DNA from 2 places in the Arthrobacter sp. YA7-1 genome. Region 1 is predicted to be linked to the other one. Evidence: predicted binding sites of a transcription regulator. Region 1 holds the regulator's gene; the other holds the start of a gene.

The links. The regulator LexA, encoded in region 1, represses DNA repair genes until DNA is damaged. The targets are predictions, from matches to a motif close to TCGAACANNTGTTCGA.
Region 2: the regulator LexA is predicted to act here: its motif matches at 4,861-4,876, upstream of ruvA (Holliday junction branch migration protein RuvA).

Annotation. Positions count from the first base shown of each region.
Region 1 is NZ_CP110114.1:1,556,372-1,563,800, forward strand. It holds gene hflX (GTPase HflX) at 1-147, shown strand, start outside; gene OIT41_RS07295 (ATP-dependent DNA helicase) at 140-2,203, shown strand; gene lexA (transcriptional repressor LexA) at 2,226-2,975, opposite strand; gene OIT41_RS07305 (LysM peptidoglycan-binding domain-containing protein) at 3,334-3,693, shown strand; gene OIT41_RS07310 (histidinol-phosphate transaminase) at 3,785-4,903, shown strand; gene hisB (imidazoleglycerol-phosphate dehydratase HisB) at 4,947-5,573, shown strand; gene hisH (imidazole glycerol phosphate synthase subunit HisH) at 5,570-6,325, shown strand; gene OIT41_RS07325 (hypothetical protein) at 6,327-6,485, shown strand; gene priA (bifunctional 1-(5-phosphoribosyl)-5-((5-phosphoribosylamino)methylideneamino)imidazole-4-carboxamide isomerase/phosphoribosylanthranilate isomerase PriA) at 6,533-7,279, shown strand; gene OIT41_RS07335 (SseB family protein) at 7,279-7,429, shown strand, end outside.
Region 2 is NZ_CP110114.1:2,219,313-2,226,741, reverse strand. It holds gene secF (protein translocase subunit SecF) at 1-647, opposite strand, end outside; gene secD (protein translocase subunit SecD) at 647-2,401, opposite strand; gene yajC (preprotein translocase subunit YajC) at 2,511-2,894, opposite strand; gene ruvB (Holliday junction branch migration DNA helicase RuvB) at 3,085-4,161, opposite strand; gene ruvA (Holliday junction branch migration protein RuvA) at 4,154-4,798, opposite strand; gene ruvC (crossover junction endodeoxyribonuclease RuvC) at 4,902-5,480, opposite strand; gene OIT41_RS10460 (YebC/PmpR family DNA-binding transcriptional regulator) at 5,525-6,280, opposite strand; gene pdxT (pyridoxal 5'-phosphate synthase glutaminase subunit PdxT) at 6,284-6,985, opposite strand; gene OIT41_RS10450 (Mur ligase family protein) at 7,086-7,429, shown strand, end outside.

The DNA of each region.
Region 1 (7,429 bases):
TACAACCGCGGCGAGCTCATCAACAAGCTGCACAACACCGACGCCGAAATCCTCAGCCTCGAGCATGAGGAGGAAGGCACCCGCGTGGTGGCCATGGTCCATGAGAACCTCGCCGCCGAGTTGGAGTCGTTCGTCCGCAATGGTTGATCCAGAGGCGGGGGAGCGCGGCGAAACCGTGGGGGAGCGGATCGCCCTCGAACTCCTGGACAAAGCCGTGGCCGGCATGGGCGGGCAAAACCGCACGGGCCAGCACCAGATGGCCAGGCAGGTGGCGCGGGCGATCGAGACCGGCGAACATCTCCTGGTCCAGGCGGGCACGGGCACGGGCAAGTCCCTCGCGTACCTGATTCCGCTCATTGCGCACGCGATGGAAAGCAACAAGCCCACGCTGGTGTCCACGGCTACCCTTGCCCTGCAGACGCAGATCGTGGGCCGGGACCTGCCCCGCCTCCTGGAAACCATCAATCCGGAGCTGGAACGTCCGGTCAGCATCGCCCTGGTCAAGGGCCGGGCCAACTATGTGTGCCGGCACAAGCTGGAGGGCGGTTTCCCGAGCGAGGAGCCCGCCGAGGGGCAGTTGTTCTCCCTCGGTGAGGACACCAGCGTCCCGCATCTCGCCGCAGCGATCGGCGGCCCGGCCTCGCAGCTCGGCAAGGAAGTCCTGCGGCTGCGCGAGTGGGCCGGGAAGACCACCACAGGGGACCGCGACGAACTCATGCCGGGTGTGACAGACCGGGCCTGGCGCCAAGTATCGGTCACGTCGATGGAATGCCTCGGCGCGCAGAAGTGTCCGATGGCGGAGGAGTGCTTCAGCGAGCTGTCCCGCCACCGTGCCGCGGAGTCCGACGTCGTGGTCACCAACCATGCGATGCTCGCCGTCAGCGCCTTCGAAGGCCTGGCCGTGCTGCCCGAGTACGACGTCGTAGTGGTTGACGAGGCCCACGAGCTCCAGGACCGGGTGACGGGAGCCGTGTCCGGACAGCTGTCGGTGGCGATGATCCATGCCGCGGCCTCGAGCGCCCGCAAACATACAGCCATCACCGTGGACGCGCTGAACGCCGCAGCCGACCGCCTGGAACTCGCGATCATCGGTGCGCCGTCCGGCCTCCTGCCCAACGGACTCAATGATGAACAGCTGGATTGCGTGGACCAGCTCCGGGAAGCGTGCCGTGCGGCGCTTTCCGATTCGAAGGGGGATTCGTCCAACGCGGTCGACGGCGGACGCCAGCTCGCGCGCTCACGGCTCATGCTGATCCTTGAGTTGTGCGAACGGCTGCTCTCCGCCCGGGAAAACCGGGAAGTCGTGTGGTTGTCCCGGAACAGCACCTTCGATCCGCAGCAGGGCTACACGGCACCCGACGAGGATTCGCCGGCGCTCATCAACATCGCACCGCTCAGCGTTGCCGGACGCCTCCGGGAAGGTCTCTTCGCAGGCCACACCGTGGTCTTGACCTCTGCCACCTTGGCCATTGGCTCTGCCTTCGAGGCCACCGCCGGCGGGCTTGGCCTGACTGGCCAAGGCGCCCCGAGCTGGACCGGCGTGGATGTCGGCTCGCCGTTCGACTATCCGAAGCAAGGCATGCTGTACGTCGCCAAGCACCTGCCCAAGCCTGGGCGCGGCACTTCGCCCGAGGCGCTCGACGAACTTGAAGAGCTCATCAAAGCCTCCCACGGCGGAGCCTTGTGCCTCTTTTCGTCCCGCCGTGCGGCGGAGGACGCCGCGGACGCGATGCGGTCGCGCCTGGACGTGGACATCCTGTGCCAAGGCGAATCGACCATGGCCGCGTTGGTCAGGCAGTTTGCCGAGGAAGAGGACACGTGCCTGTTCGGCACCATGTCCCTCTGGCAGGGCGTCGACGTTCCTGGCGGTTCCTGCCGGCTGGTCGTCATCGACCGGATCCCGTTCCCTCGTCCGGACGATCCCTTGATGACGGCACGATCCCGCGCGGTCGCGCAGGCCGGGGGCAACGGTTTCATGGCAGTGTCCGCGACGCACGCGGCCATCCGGCTGGCCCAGGGAGCAGGCCGCCTCATCCGCTCAACGGGGGACAAGGGCGTGGTGGCAGTACTGGATTCACGGCTTTCGACGGAACGCTACGGCAACTTCCTCCGGGCAGCTTTGCCGCCCTTCTGGCCCACGACGGACCGTTCAGTGGTGCGCGGTGCGCTCGAGCGGCTTTACGCCGAGTCGGCCAAGGCTTAAAGCGGGCGCGTCCGGGCGCGTCCTAGAGTGAGCGCAGGACCGAGACGACCTTGCCCATGATGGTGGCATGGTCACCCAGGATAGGCTCGTACTGCGTGTTCTGGGGGAGCAGCCATGTGTGGCCGTCGCGCTGACGGAAGGTCTTGACGGTGGCTTCGTCGTCCAGGAGCGCGGCCACGATGTCGCCGTTGAGTGCGTCGTTCTGCCGCCGTACCACCACCCAGTCGCCATCGCAGATAGCGGCGTCGATCATGGAATCACCGGCGACCTTCAGCATGAAGAGCTCGCCATGGCCAACCAGCTGGCGGGGCAGCGGGAGGACATCTTCAACGGTCTGGTCGGCCAGGATGGGTCCACCGGCAGCAATGCGCCCCACGAGGGGAACCATGGCCGTGTCGCTGGCACTCGCGAGCTCTGTGACGGCCAGGCCGCCCGCGCTCCGGAGTTTCGCCGGAGCCTCGACGCCGGGAATGACCGAGCCGCCGTCCAAGGTCAATGGCATGAGGACTTCCATCGCCCGCGGACGCTTGGGATCGCGGCGGAGATAGCCGAGCTTCTCAAGCTGTGACAACTGGTGCGTGACACTGGACAGGCTGGCCAAGCCAACCGTGTCCCCGATTTCGCGCATCGACGGCGGATAGCCATGATCGTTCACTGAACGCTGGATGGTCTCCAGGATTTTCTTCTGGCGGACGGTCAGGCTCTTGGGGGCCTTCTGTGGCTGCTGGCTCCGCGATGAGGCCGACCCGCTGCCAGTGGCTTTCGCTGCCATGTTCGCCAACGCCCTTCCGTTCCGCCCGTCCGCCGCTGAGGCGCTTCCCGGGACTGTCGGCCTGAAATGTCAGACCCTCCTGTTGCACTGATTCAGTGCTCGTTCCTTCACTCAAACGTAGGGCAGGCACAGGCGTTTATCAAACATTTGTTCTAGCGAGTCTCGACATCGTTCGTTGATAAGTGCTAAAAATGTCATAGCAAGGTTCGAATATGTGTTCTATAAAAGTGCTGCGGGATCCGGGTGTTCGTTCGAAGACATGGACGAACAATCGCCTCGCAAGCACTGACTGAAGGCAAGAATTGGCAGCCGCACCCAGAGATTCCGGAATGCGGCATTGTTCAGAAGGGCTCAGCTCATGTCCGCAATCACCATCACCCACACCCCAGGCCGCAGTGCGGCGCCGGGCAGGCTTCACCTGACACGCCGGGGCCGTATGGTCTTCTTCGGCCTCCCGGCAATGCTCGTGGTTGCAGCGCTGCTCAGTCTGGCGGGATTCCTGAATTCACCGGCCAAGGCTGCTGACTCCGTCGCCGAGCTACAGCCCACGTCCAGCACGAGTGTCACGGTTCAAATGGGCGAATCGTTGTGGGGGATTGCAGGGAAGGCGGCGCCTTCCCGGGATCCTCGCGATGTCGTAGCCGAGATTATCCAGCTGAACAACCTGCAGGACGGACGCATCGTACCGGGCCAGCAACTGTTCATTCCTGCCACCTGAGGGCACTTTCGTCCAGGGTGGCAGCGCGCCTGAACGGGCGCAGGGCCGTCACAGTTTCAGGGCATCCGCCGTGGCACCTTAAACTGTCATGGTGAGTGAGCAGCTTGAGCGACTTGACCGACTTCCCCTCCGGACCAACCTCCGCGGCCTGAGCCCGTATGGCGCGCCGCAGCTTGATGTCCCGATTTTGCTCAACGTCAACGAGAATACGCATGGCGTTCCGGCCGATGTCCAGGCGGCCATCACCGAAGCGGTGGCGGCAGCCGCGACCGGACTGAACCGCTATCCGGACCGTGAGTTCACTGAACTGCGCGAGGCCTTGGCGGAATACCTTGGCCACGACCTCGCTGCCGGGAATATCTGGGCGGCCAACGGCTCCAATGAAGTGCTGCAGCAGATCCTCCAGGTTTTCGGTGGCCCCGGACGGTCCGCGCTCGGGTTCCCTCCCACGTACTCCATGTACCCCCTGCTGGCCAGCGGCACCGACACCGCATACATTGCGGGTGTTCGCGGCGATGACTACGGACTCGATGCAGCCTCGGCCGCCGCGCAGGTGCGCGAACTCAAACCGAACGTCGTGTTCCTTTGCTCGCCGAACAACCCCACCGGCACCGGACTTGGCCTGGATGTTGTCGAAGCCGTGTACGAGGCAGGCGAAGCAAGCCAGACAGTCGTGATCGTGGACGAGGCCTACCACGAGTTCGCCCACGATAATACGCCAAGCGCGCTGACGCTCCTCCCTGGCCGGGAGCGCCTGATCGTCTCCAGGACCATGAGCAAGGCCTTCGCCCTCGCCGGTGCACGCATCGGCTATATGGCCGCTGCCCCCGAGGTCGCCGACGCGATCCGGCTGGTCCGCCTTCCGTATCACCTCTCCGCCATCACCCAGGCGACTGCGCTGGCCGCACTCCGGCACCGCGAAGCCCTCATGGCCGACGTCGAAGACATCAAGATCCAGCGCGATCGCATTGTCAGCGAGTTGACCCGGATGGGCTTCACCCCGGCCGCCTCCGATTCGAACTATGTTTTCTTCGGCGGAATCGAAAACCCCCATGCCCTGTGGCAAGGCCTGCTGGAGCGTGGAGTCCTGATCCGCGACGTCGGCATACCGGGCCACCTCCGGGTGACGGCAGGCACGGAGCCGGAGACCACGGCCTTCCTTGAGGCGCTCGAAGCCTTGCTGGACGGCCAGGCTCCCTCACCGGCCTAGACTTGGACAAGCCCCACCACACCTTCCTCCTAAGGACATATCAATGAGCGAAAACGGCGCCAGCACGGCGGCCGCCCGGACTGCACGCATGGAACGCACCACCAGTGAGTCCTCCGTCCTGGTTGAAATCAACCTCGACGGCACGGGAGTCTCGGACATCAGTACCTCAGTGCCGTTCTATGACCACATGCTGACTGCGCTCTCCAAGCATTCGCTCATCGACATGACCGTCAAGGCGACGGGAGACACCCACATCGACGCCCACCACACGGTGGAGGACGTTGCGATCACCTTCGGCGAGGTCCTGCGCACCGCGTTGGGCAACAAAGCCGGTATCCGTCGCTTCGGCGAGGCCACGGTTCCGTTGGATGAAGCGCTGGCCCACGCCGTCGTCGACGTCTCCGGACGCCCTTACCTGGTCCACGGCGGTGAGCCCGCCGGCCAGGAATACCACCTGATCGGCGGACACTTCACCGGTTCGCTGACCCGCCACGTCTTTGAGGCCATAACCCTGCACGCCGGCATCTGCCTCCACATGAATGTCCTGGCCGGCCGGGATCCGCACCACATCGTCGAGGCCCAGTTCAAGGCATTCGCCCGTGCACTCCGTTCCGCCGTCGAGTCCGATCCCCGGGTCGAAGGCATTCCGTCCACCAAGGGTGCCCTGTGAGTACGCACATCCTCAAGGATGGCGCCGTGGTGGATCCGAAAGCCGCCAGCCGCATCGTCTCGCCTGAGGGCAAGCCGACCGTAACGGTCCTTGACTACGGCTCGGGCAATGTCCGCTCGGCAGTCCGCGCCCTTGAGCGTGCCGGTGCGGCAGTCACACTGAGCGCCAAGCCTGAAGACGTCCTGAACGCTGACGGGCTCCTGGTCCCCGGCGTCGGCGCCTTCGAAACAGTGATGCGCGAACTCAAGGCAGTCGACGCCATCCGTATGATCGGCCGGCGTGTTGCCGGGGGCAGGCCCGTCCTCGGTATCTGCGTCGGGCTCCAGGTGCTGTTCGAAGCCGGTGTCGAGCACGGAACCGAAGCCGAAGGCATGGGCGAGTGGCCGGGCAAGGTGGAGCTCCTGCCGGCGCCCGTTGTCCCGCACATGGGCTGGAACACGGTGGACGTGCCGGAAGGCTCGAAGCTGTTCGCCGGCGTCGAGCACGAACGGTTCTATTTCGTGCACTCGTACGGCGTGCAGAAGTGGGAATTCGACGTCGTCCAGCCGCGCATGGCCCCGCCGAAGGTAACCTGGTCCGAACACGGCGCCCCCTTCATCGCCGCCGTGGAAAACGGACCGTTGTGCGCCACGCAATTCCACCCCGAGAAGTCGGGCGACGCCGGAGCCCGGCTCCTGCGCAACTGGGTTGAGGGCCTGCGTCCACAGGCTAAGTCCCAACCGCACGCGAGCGAAGCCGAAGGAACTGCCTGATATGTGGTCCGTTATTCTCATGGGCACGGCCGGGCTGCTGGTCGGCGGCGGTATCTCCTTCCACCAGCAGAAACGCCCCGCCTGGGTTTCCTTTTCGTTCTACGTACTCGCCGGCCTTGCACTGCTGGCTGCCTATCTCTTCACCCTGGCCCCTAAATGACCCGGCCGGGCAACTGACGCCCGTCCCCACAAACACCGAGGACTTCAATGACCACCGCCTCCGAACTGCCAGTTCTGGAACTCCTGCCCGCCGTCGACATCGTGGACGGCCAGGCCGTCCGTCTCCTTCAGGGAGAAGCCGGTTCCGAGACAAGCTACGGCACCCCGTTGGAAGCAGCGCTGAACTGGCAGAACGCCGGAGCCGAGTGGGTGCACATGGTGGACCTCGACGCCGCCTTCGGCCGCGGCAACAACGCCGGTCTCATCACCGAGGTTGTTTCCCAGCTGAACGTCAAGGTGGAGTTGTCCGGCGGACTGCGCGACGATGAATCCCTTGAGCGCGCACTCGAGCTCGGCGTCGCCCGCGTGAACCTGGGAACCGCCGCGTTGGAGGACCCCGAGTGGACACGCCGGGCCATCGGCCGCTTCGGTGACAAGATCGCCGTCGGGCTCGACGTCCGCGGCACAACCCTCGCAGGCCGGGGCTGGACCAAGGAAGGCGGGGATCTCTGGGAAGTGCTCGCCCGCCTTGAGGACGCCGGCTGCGCCCGCTACGTGGTCACCGACGTGACGAAAGACGGGACCCTGCAGGGTCCCAACGTCGAGCTGCTGCGCCAGATGGTGGAAAAGACCGGCAAACCTGTCATTGCGTCCGGCGGAATCTCGAGCCTGGAGGACCTGCGGGTGCTCCGCGAACTCGTGCCGCTCGGGGTCGAAGGAGCGATCGTCGGCAAGGCGCTGTACGCCGGGGCCTTCACCCTTCCGGAAGCCTTGGACGTCGCCGGGCGCCGCTGATGTCCCACGATCCACAGTCCCCGGCCGCTGACAAGGATTCGACTCCCGCGCCCCGGCAGTTGCCCGGGCACATCGCCGCGGCCCTCGCAGGTGCCGGGGGAGCAGTCGATTCCGCCGGCCAGCCCTGGGCGGGCCGGGATTTGAGCGGAG
Region 2 (7,429 bases), 660 kb from region 1:
ACAACCACGGTGTCATACAAGGAGTAACTGAGCACCGTGAGGAAGCCGATGATGGCTGACGGGGTCACTTCGAAATCGCTCAAGGAGTAGACACCGGCCGTGGTGAACATCGTCACCAGCATGCCGGCGAGGGCAGAGACAGACATCTTCCAGGTGCGGAAGTACAAAGCCATCAAGAGAGCGGCCAGGCCTACGAACACCGCGAGGCCAATGAGGGCCTGCTTGGTGACGTCCTGCCCCCAGGTCGGGCCGATGAACGTCGAGGTCACTTGGCTTTCGGTGACGCCGTAGACCTTTGCGAGGTCCGTTTTGAGCTTGACGGTCTGGTCATCGCTGAGTTTGTCCGTCTGGATACGCATGGTGTTGCCTGCGACGTTGGCGACGCGCGGAACCGCACCGGGAACGACGTCGTGGACGGCCTTCTCACCCGGGGCTGAATCCGTGGTCTTCACGTTGGATACCGTGAACTCGGAACCGCCCCGGAAGTCGATTCCGAGGTTGTAGCCGCCCTTGACCACCGGCAGGAGGATGGAGATCGCCACTGCCACTGCGGCGATGATGAACCAGATCTTCTTGCTGGAGACGAAGTTGTAAGAGCGCTTGCCCGTGTAGAGCTCGTTGCCGAACTTTGCGAAGCTCGTGGTCATTACTTCTCCTCCTTGGTGCCGTTGGAAGAACCAGCCAGCTGGGCTTGCTTTTCGGCAAGCCGACGTTCGGCAATAGTCATGCGGCGCTCGGCTTCAGCGGCAGCACCGGTGTTGCGGGCGCGGACGACGGCGGGCTTCTCGGTCGGCGTGCGGAGCCTGCCGGCACCGAGGTAGAGCGGCACGGCGCCCAGTCGCTCGGGGTCGAGGCCTGAGAAGCGGTGTCCTTCGCCGAAGAACTTCGTCTTGGCCAGCACCTGGAGCGTCGGGTGCGTGAACATGAACACGACCAGGAGGTCCGCCAACGCGGTGAGGCCAAGGGTGAAGGCGAAGCCGCGGACGTTTCCAACAGCGACGAAATACAACACCAAGGCAGCGAGCAGGTTGACGGCCTTGGAGGCAAGGACCGTCCTCTTGGCGCGCCTCCAACCGTTCGCGACGGCGGACACGAGGCCCTTGCCCTCACGAAGTTCGTCACGGATGCGTTCGAAGTACACGATGAAGGAGTCCGCTGTTTGACCGATGGCCACGATGAGACCTGCCACACCGGCCAAGGACAGCCGGTAGTTCTCAGTCCACCCAAGGATCGCGATCGCGAGGTAGGTGAGTCCACCGGCCACCACGAGGGAGAGGATCGTGACGAAGCCCAGGGCCCGGTACTGGAACAGCGAATAGACCACCACAAGCAGGAGCCCGATCACACCGGCCAACAGGCCAAGGCGCAACTGCTCGCCACCGAGGGTTGCGGAAATCTGCTCTTCGGACTGGATATCGAAGCTGATGGGCAACGCGCCGTAGCGAAGCTGGTCCGACAATGCCTGCGCGGACGCCTGCGTGAAGTTGCCGGTGATCTGCGGCTTGCCGTCGGTGATCACGGCGAGGGCACGCGGTGCGGAAATGACCTGGTCATCCAGGACGATGGCGAACTGGGCCTTGGGGTCGTTGCCGCCCTGGGCCTGCGATGCCACGTAGAACTGGTTGAGCCGCTGCGTCACGTCCTTGAAGGTCTTGGTGGCGTTGGCGTCGAACGTGATCGTCACGCCCCATGCATTGGTCACCGAGCCCTGTGCGCCCTGGACGGGGTCGAAGGAGGACGACACGATGTCCTGGCCCTTCACTTCAACCGGGCCAAGGATGTACTTGACGGCGGGAGTCGTGGCCGTTGCCGGCTCGCAGGTCACCAGAGGCTTGGCCGGATCCGACCGCGGCTGCTTGTCCTGCGCAGGATTGGCGCAGTCCAAGGCTTCGAAGGCTTTGTAGACGTCCGCCGTGACCCAGTTGCTGTCGCTGGCGTTGGTTGGCGCAGCCGTTGGCTTGGGCAGGCTGGCATCAGGCGTCCGCGATGCCACCGGAACGGGAGCAGGATCGCCGGTGGTGATCACCGGTCGGAAGTTCATGTCGGCAGATGCCTGGATCAAGGCACGGGTTTCCGAACTTGGCGTCCCGGGAAGGCTCACCACGACGTTACGGCCGGACTGCGTGGTGATTTCCGCTTCGGCAACGCCGGAGCTGTCAACGCGCTGTCGGATAATCGCAACGGCTTGGTTCAACTGTTCTTCGTTGATGCCGGTGGATCCTTCGACCTTGGGCGCGAGGATCATTTGCGTGCCGCCCTCGAGGTCAAGCGCAAGCTTGGGAGCCCAGCTTGCGTGACCGGTGATGACGCCGCCCCCGAGGACTGCTGTCAGTACAGCGAATATTGCGACAAGCCAGATCAGCACCCTGCGGGCTGCATTTTTGTGGCCGGTTCGTGCCATGTTCGATCTTCCTGTTGATGACGGAACAGCCGCCGACGTGCACTTGTGAGCGCAGGCCGGCGGCGATTCATTGCCGTAGAGCTATTCCCGCTTGTAGAGCGGGTACGGGCTAGCTGTCCTTCTTGCCCTCGTCGTTGAGGCGCCTGAGGGTTTCCTCCGGGGTTTCCGAGGATGCCGACGCCTCGGCATCAGCGGCCGTCAGCGACGACGCGTCGTCCGGGACGTCAACCGGGGTTTCCTCGACAGGCTCAACGATCTTGGTAACGGCCTGGCGGTGCACCGTGGCGAGGTTGCCCGGTGACAGCTCAAGGACAACCTTGTTCTCAGCGTCGTCCATCGCGACAATTCGGCCGAACAGGCCGAAACTGGTCATGACCTCAACGCCGGGGGCGAACTGGGATTGCAGCTTGGCCTGCTGTTGCTGCGTCTTCTTGTTGCGGCGGAACATCATGAAGATGAAGACGCCGAGCATGGCAAACAGCAGGATTGTCATTGGATCCACAGGGAAGTTCCGTTCTTTACTTACGTTTTTGGTTTCACGGCCATGTCTGCCCGGTGGATCCGGCGGCCGTGGAGCTTTCGCCCGCGTGGCCGCACAATGCTCCGACGGGCGGGCACAGAACCAAGGACTCGAACGTGCCGAGTGTCATACCAGTCTAGAGGGTTAAGCTGAATGGATCGTGCTATCGGCCGGTGTCGATGCTTTCAGCGCCGTTTTCGCTGTCCTCGAACAGGGCGAGGGGATCCTGCCCGAACACTCCTGCCGGCACCGCATATCCAAGGTGCGTCCATGCTGACGCCATGGCGATCCGGCCGCGCGGCGTCCGGCCCAATAGGCCTTCGCGCACCAGGTACGGCTCAGCGACCGTTTCCACAGTCTCCGGCTCTTCCCCGACGGCGATTGCAAGGGTGGAGAGCCCCACGGGGCCACCGTTGAACTTGAGGATCAGCGCTTCCAGCACGGCACGGTCCAAGCGGTCCAATCCACGCTGGTCCACCTCGTACATGTCCAACGCCGCGGAGGCTGCACGCGCATCGATCTGTTCGATGCCGTGAACCAAAGCCCAGTCCCGGACGCGGCGCAGCAGCCGGTTGGCGATGCGCGGAGTTCCGCGGGAACGGCCCGCGATCTCGCTGAAGCCGGCGGAATTGACCTTGAGATCTAGCAGTCCGGCCGAGCGGCGCAGCACCAGTTCGAGCTCCGCAACGGAATAGAACTCCAGATGCCCTGTGAAACCAAAGCGGTCACGCAGCGGTCCAGGCAGCAATCCGGCCCTCGTGGTGGCCCCGACGAGGGTGAAGGGCGGCAACTCAAGCGGGATGGCAGTGGCGCCGGCGCCCTTGCCCACCACGATGTCCACACGGAAGTCCTCCATGGCCATGTAGAGCATTTCCTCTGCGGGCCGGGACATCCGGTGGATTTCATCGAGGAAGAGGACTTCACCCTCCGAAAGCGAAGAGAGGATGGCCGCGAGGTCTCCGGCATGCTGGATGGCCGGCCCGCTGCTGATACGCAAGGGAGCGTTCATCTCGGCGGCGATAATCATGGAGAGCGTGGTCTTCCCGAGCCCCGGAGGGCCCGACAGCAGGACGTGGTCCGCGCTGCGGCCGCGCATCCTCGAGGCTTCCAGGACGAGCGAGAGTTGCTTGCGGACGCGGTGCTGGCCCACGAAGTCGTGGAGGTTCTTCGGGCGCAGTGCTGCCTCGATGATGCGCTCTTCGGGTTCCTCTCCCCCGGTAACGAGGGATTGCTCAGCCACGGCTGCCTACCCGGTTTCCGGCTCGGGCGCCGTCCTGCCCAAGCCAGCGAAGGGTTGCTCGCAGGATCTGCGCGACGTTGCCGGCGTCGGCGAGTTCCGGGGAATCGGCCATAGCCTTGTCGATGCTCCCGGCGGCGTCCTTTTCCGACCAGCCGAGGCTCGTCATGGCAGCTACCACCTGCGGCTTCCACGCGGACTCGGCGGCGACGGCGGGGGCAGCCCCCGGAGCGGTGCCGTGGGGTACGAGCTTGCCCGCAAGCTCGAGGACGATCCGGCCGGCCACCTTCGGGCCGATGCCCGGCACCTTGGTGAATGACTTGGCGTCACCGGAATGGGCGGCGACGCGGATCGCCTCGGGCTCATGGACGGCGAGGACTGCGAGGGCCAGCCGCGGTCCCACACCGCTCACACTGAGCAGGACATCGAAAACTTCCCGTTCGTCGTCGTTCGAGAAACCAAAGAGCGTCAGGGAGTCCTCCCGGACGATCAACGAAGTGAACAGCTTCGCTTCCTCGCCGACATGCAGGTGGCTGAGGGTTTGGGGCGTGGCGTAGACGCTCATTCCGGCGCCGTTGAGATCGATGACGGCCGTGGAGAGACTGACGTGTGCCACGGTTCCGCGGAGAAAACTGATCAAGACCCGGCTCCTGAAGTACTGCCCCGTGCATGCTGCGCTTGCATCCAACACGCGGGGGCTATCCGAACATATCTACGAATACCCTAGCAAGGGCCGCTGACAATTACCGGCCGCGGCGCGCTTTCGCTTCGGCTTCCGCCCATGCCCGCTGGGCCGGCGTGAGCGCGCTGCTCCCCGGTCCGGTGGTGGCAACGGCGGCGCCGCTCCCGGCCCGCCACGCGTGCGTGACGGCGAGGGCCAGCGCGTCCGCGGCGTCGGCCGGACGGGGCGGGGCGTCCAGGCGCAGGATCTTGGTGATGAGCTTGGTCACCGCCTCCTTGTTGGAGGTGCCGCTTCCCGTGACGGCGGCTTTGACTTCCGACGGCGTGTGAAGCGCCACCGGGATGCCGCGCCGCGCTGCCGCCGCGATGACCACCCCGGACGCTTGGGCCACGCCCATGACAGTGCTGACGTTCAACTGGGAGAAGACCCGTTCGACCGCAAGAACGTCTGGCTTGTACAGGTCCAGCCATTCGTCGATGGCCTTGGCGATGACCAGCAGGCGCTGGTCCAATGACTGTTCCGGGGAGGTTCCCACGACGCAGACGGCCACCATGGTGGCGCGCCTGTTCCGTTCGACGTCGACCACTCCGATGCCGCAACGGGTGAGGCCCGGATCGACTCCTAGTACGCGAAGAGTCAAGTCCGGGCCTCCCTGCTGGTTGTCAGGCTATGTCGCAAAAAGCATTATTCGGCTTCGAGCGCAGCCTGGACTTCCTCGCTCATGTCCGCGTTGGTGTAGACGTTCTGCACGTCGTCGAGATCCTCGAGGGCGTCGACGAGCTTCATGAACTTCTTGGCACCGTCGACGTCAAGCGGTACCTGCATGGACGGGACGAATTCAGCTTCGTCCGTCTCGTATTCGATGCCGGCTTCCGTGAGGGCTTCGCGGATGGCCTGCAGATCGGTGGGTTCCGAGTGGATTTCCCAGTTGTCGCCGCTGTCCTTGACTTCCTCGGCGCCTGCGTCGAGCACGGCCATCAGGATGTCGTCTTCGCTGAGACCGTTCTTGGGCAGGTTGACGACGCCCTTGCGGGAGAAGAGGTAGCTCACGGAGCCGGGGTCGGCGATGGTGCCGCCGTTGCGGGAGATGGCCAGCCGGACCTCGGAGGCAGCACGGTTCTTGTTGTCCGTGAGGCACTCGATCAGGAGGGCTGAACCCTGCGGGCCGCGGGCTTCGTACATGATTTCCGTGTAGTCGACCACTTCGCCGGTCAGCCCGGCTCCGCGCTTGATGGCGCGGTCGATGTTGTCAGCGGGGACCGACGTCTTCTTGGCCTTGGTGACGGCTAGTTCCAGGCTCGGGTTGCCGGCAAGGTCCGGTCCGCCCATGCGGGCCGCGACTTCGATGTTCTTGATCAGTTTGGCGAACGACTTGGCCCGGCGGCTATCGAGGATGGCCTTCTTGTGCTTGGTCGTCGCCCATTTCGAGTGGCCTGACATGCTTTAAACTTCCCCTCTGATCATTCGAATAAACAATTCATGCACGCGCTTCTCCCCAGTCACTTCCGGGTGGAAGGAGGTGGCCAGCAACCGACCTGAGCGCACTGCAACAATTCTAGCCAACCCGTGCAAAGTGTCCGTGTGGCTGGCTTTTCCCGGTTCCACCTGGGCAAGGATTTCGACGCCCGGACCGACGCGCTCCACCCATGGTCCCCGGATGAAGACGGCATGGACGGGGTCGACGCCGGACTCGCCGGCGCTGAACTCGAGGCCCTTGAAGTCAAGGTCGGTTTCGAAAGACTCCCGCTGCCGGCCGAACGCGTTGCGGCGGACCGTGATGTCCAACCCGCCGAAAGTCTGCTGCGGATTCCCGGCGAGGTCCGTGGCGGGATCTGCGATGTCGTCTGCCAGGAGGATCATTCCGGCGCAGGACCCATAGACCGGCAGCCCGGACGCGATCTGCTTACGGATCGGATCCGCGAGTTCGAAGATGCGCGCCAGCTTGTCGATGGTGGTGGACTCGCCGCCGGGAATGATGAGGCCGTCAATGTCGTCGAGTTCCGCCGGACGCCGGATGCCGACGCCGGTGGCGCCGGCCGCTTCGACGGCGTGGATGTGCTCACGAAAATCGCCTTGTAGTGCGAGGACGCCGATGCGCAGGCCGGTGCCCACGCTTGATGACGCCTCGGAAGGGGGATTGGTCATTCGACCATCATAATGCGCCGCCGCTGCAGGCCTCGCCCCGTGGTGGCACCGCAGGCTTGCGGCACGTGGTTTATGCACCAACTGGGATATATTACAGAGCATGTTTTCGTTCACCGTTCCGCTCGGCAAGCTGGTCCGTGCTGTGTCCCGGCTTCGCGGAGGGGGTTCGGCTTTGCCGGGCCTCGTGGTCGAGAAGATCGACCCCGGCTTCATGCAGAGGACGCTCTCCTCGCTCCCCCACGGTGTGGCCGTGGTGAGCGGGACCAACGGCAAGACCACCACCACCAAAATGGTCGTGGAACTCCTGGAAAGCCAAGGCCTCAAGGTCTTCACCAACCGGACGGGCAGCAACTTCACCCGGGGAGTGGCAGCTGCGCTCCTGGGTGAGGTGGACTGGCGCGGCAGGCTGGACGCCGACGTCGCGGTGTTGGAACTCGACGAGGC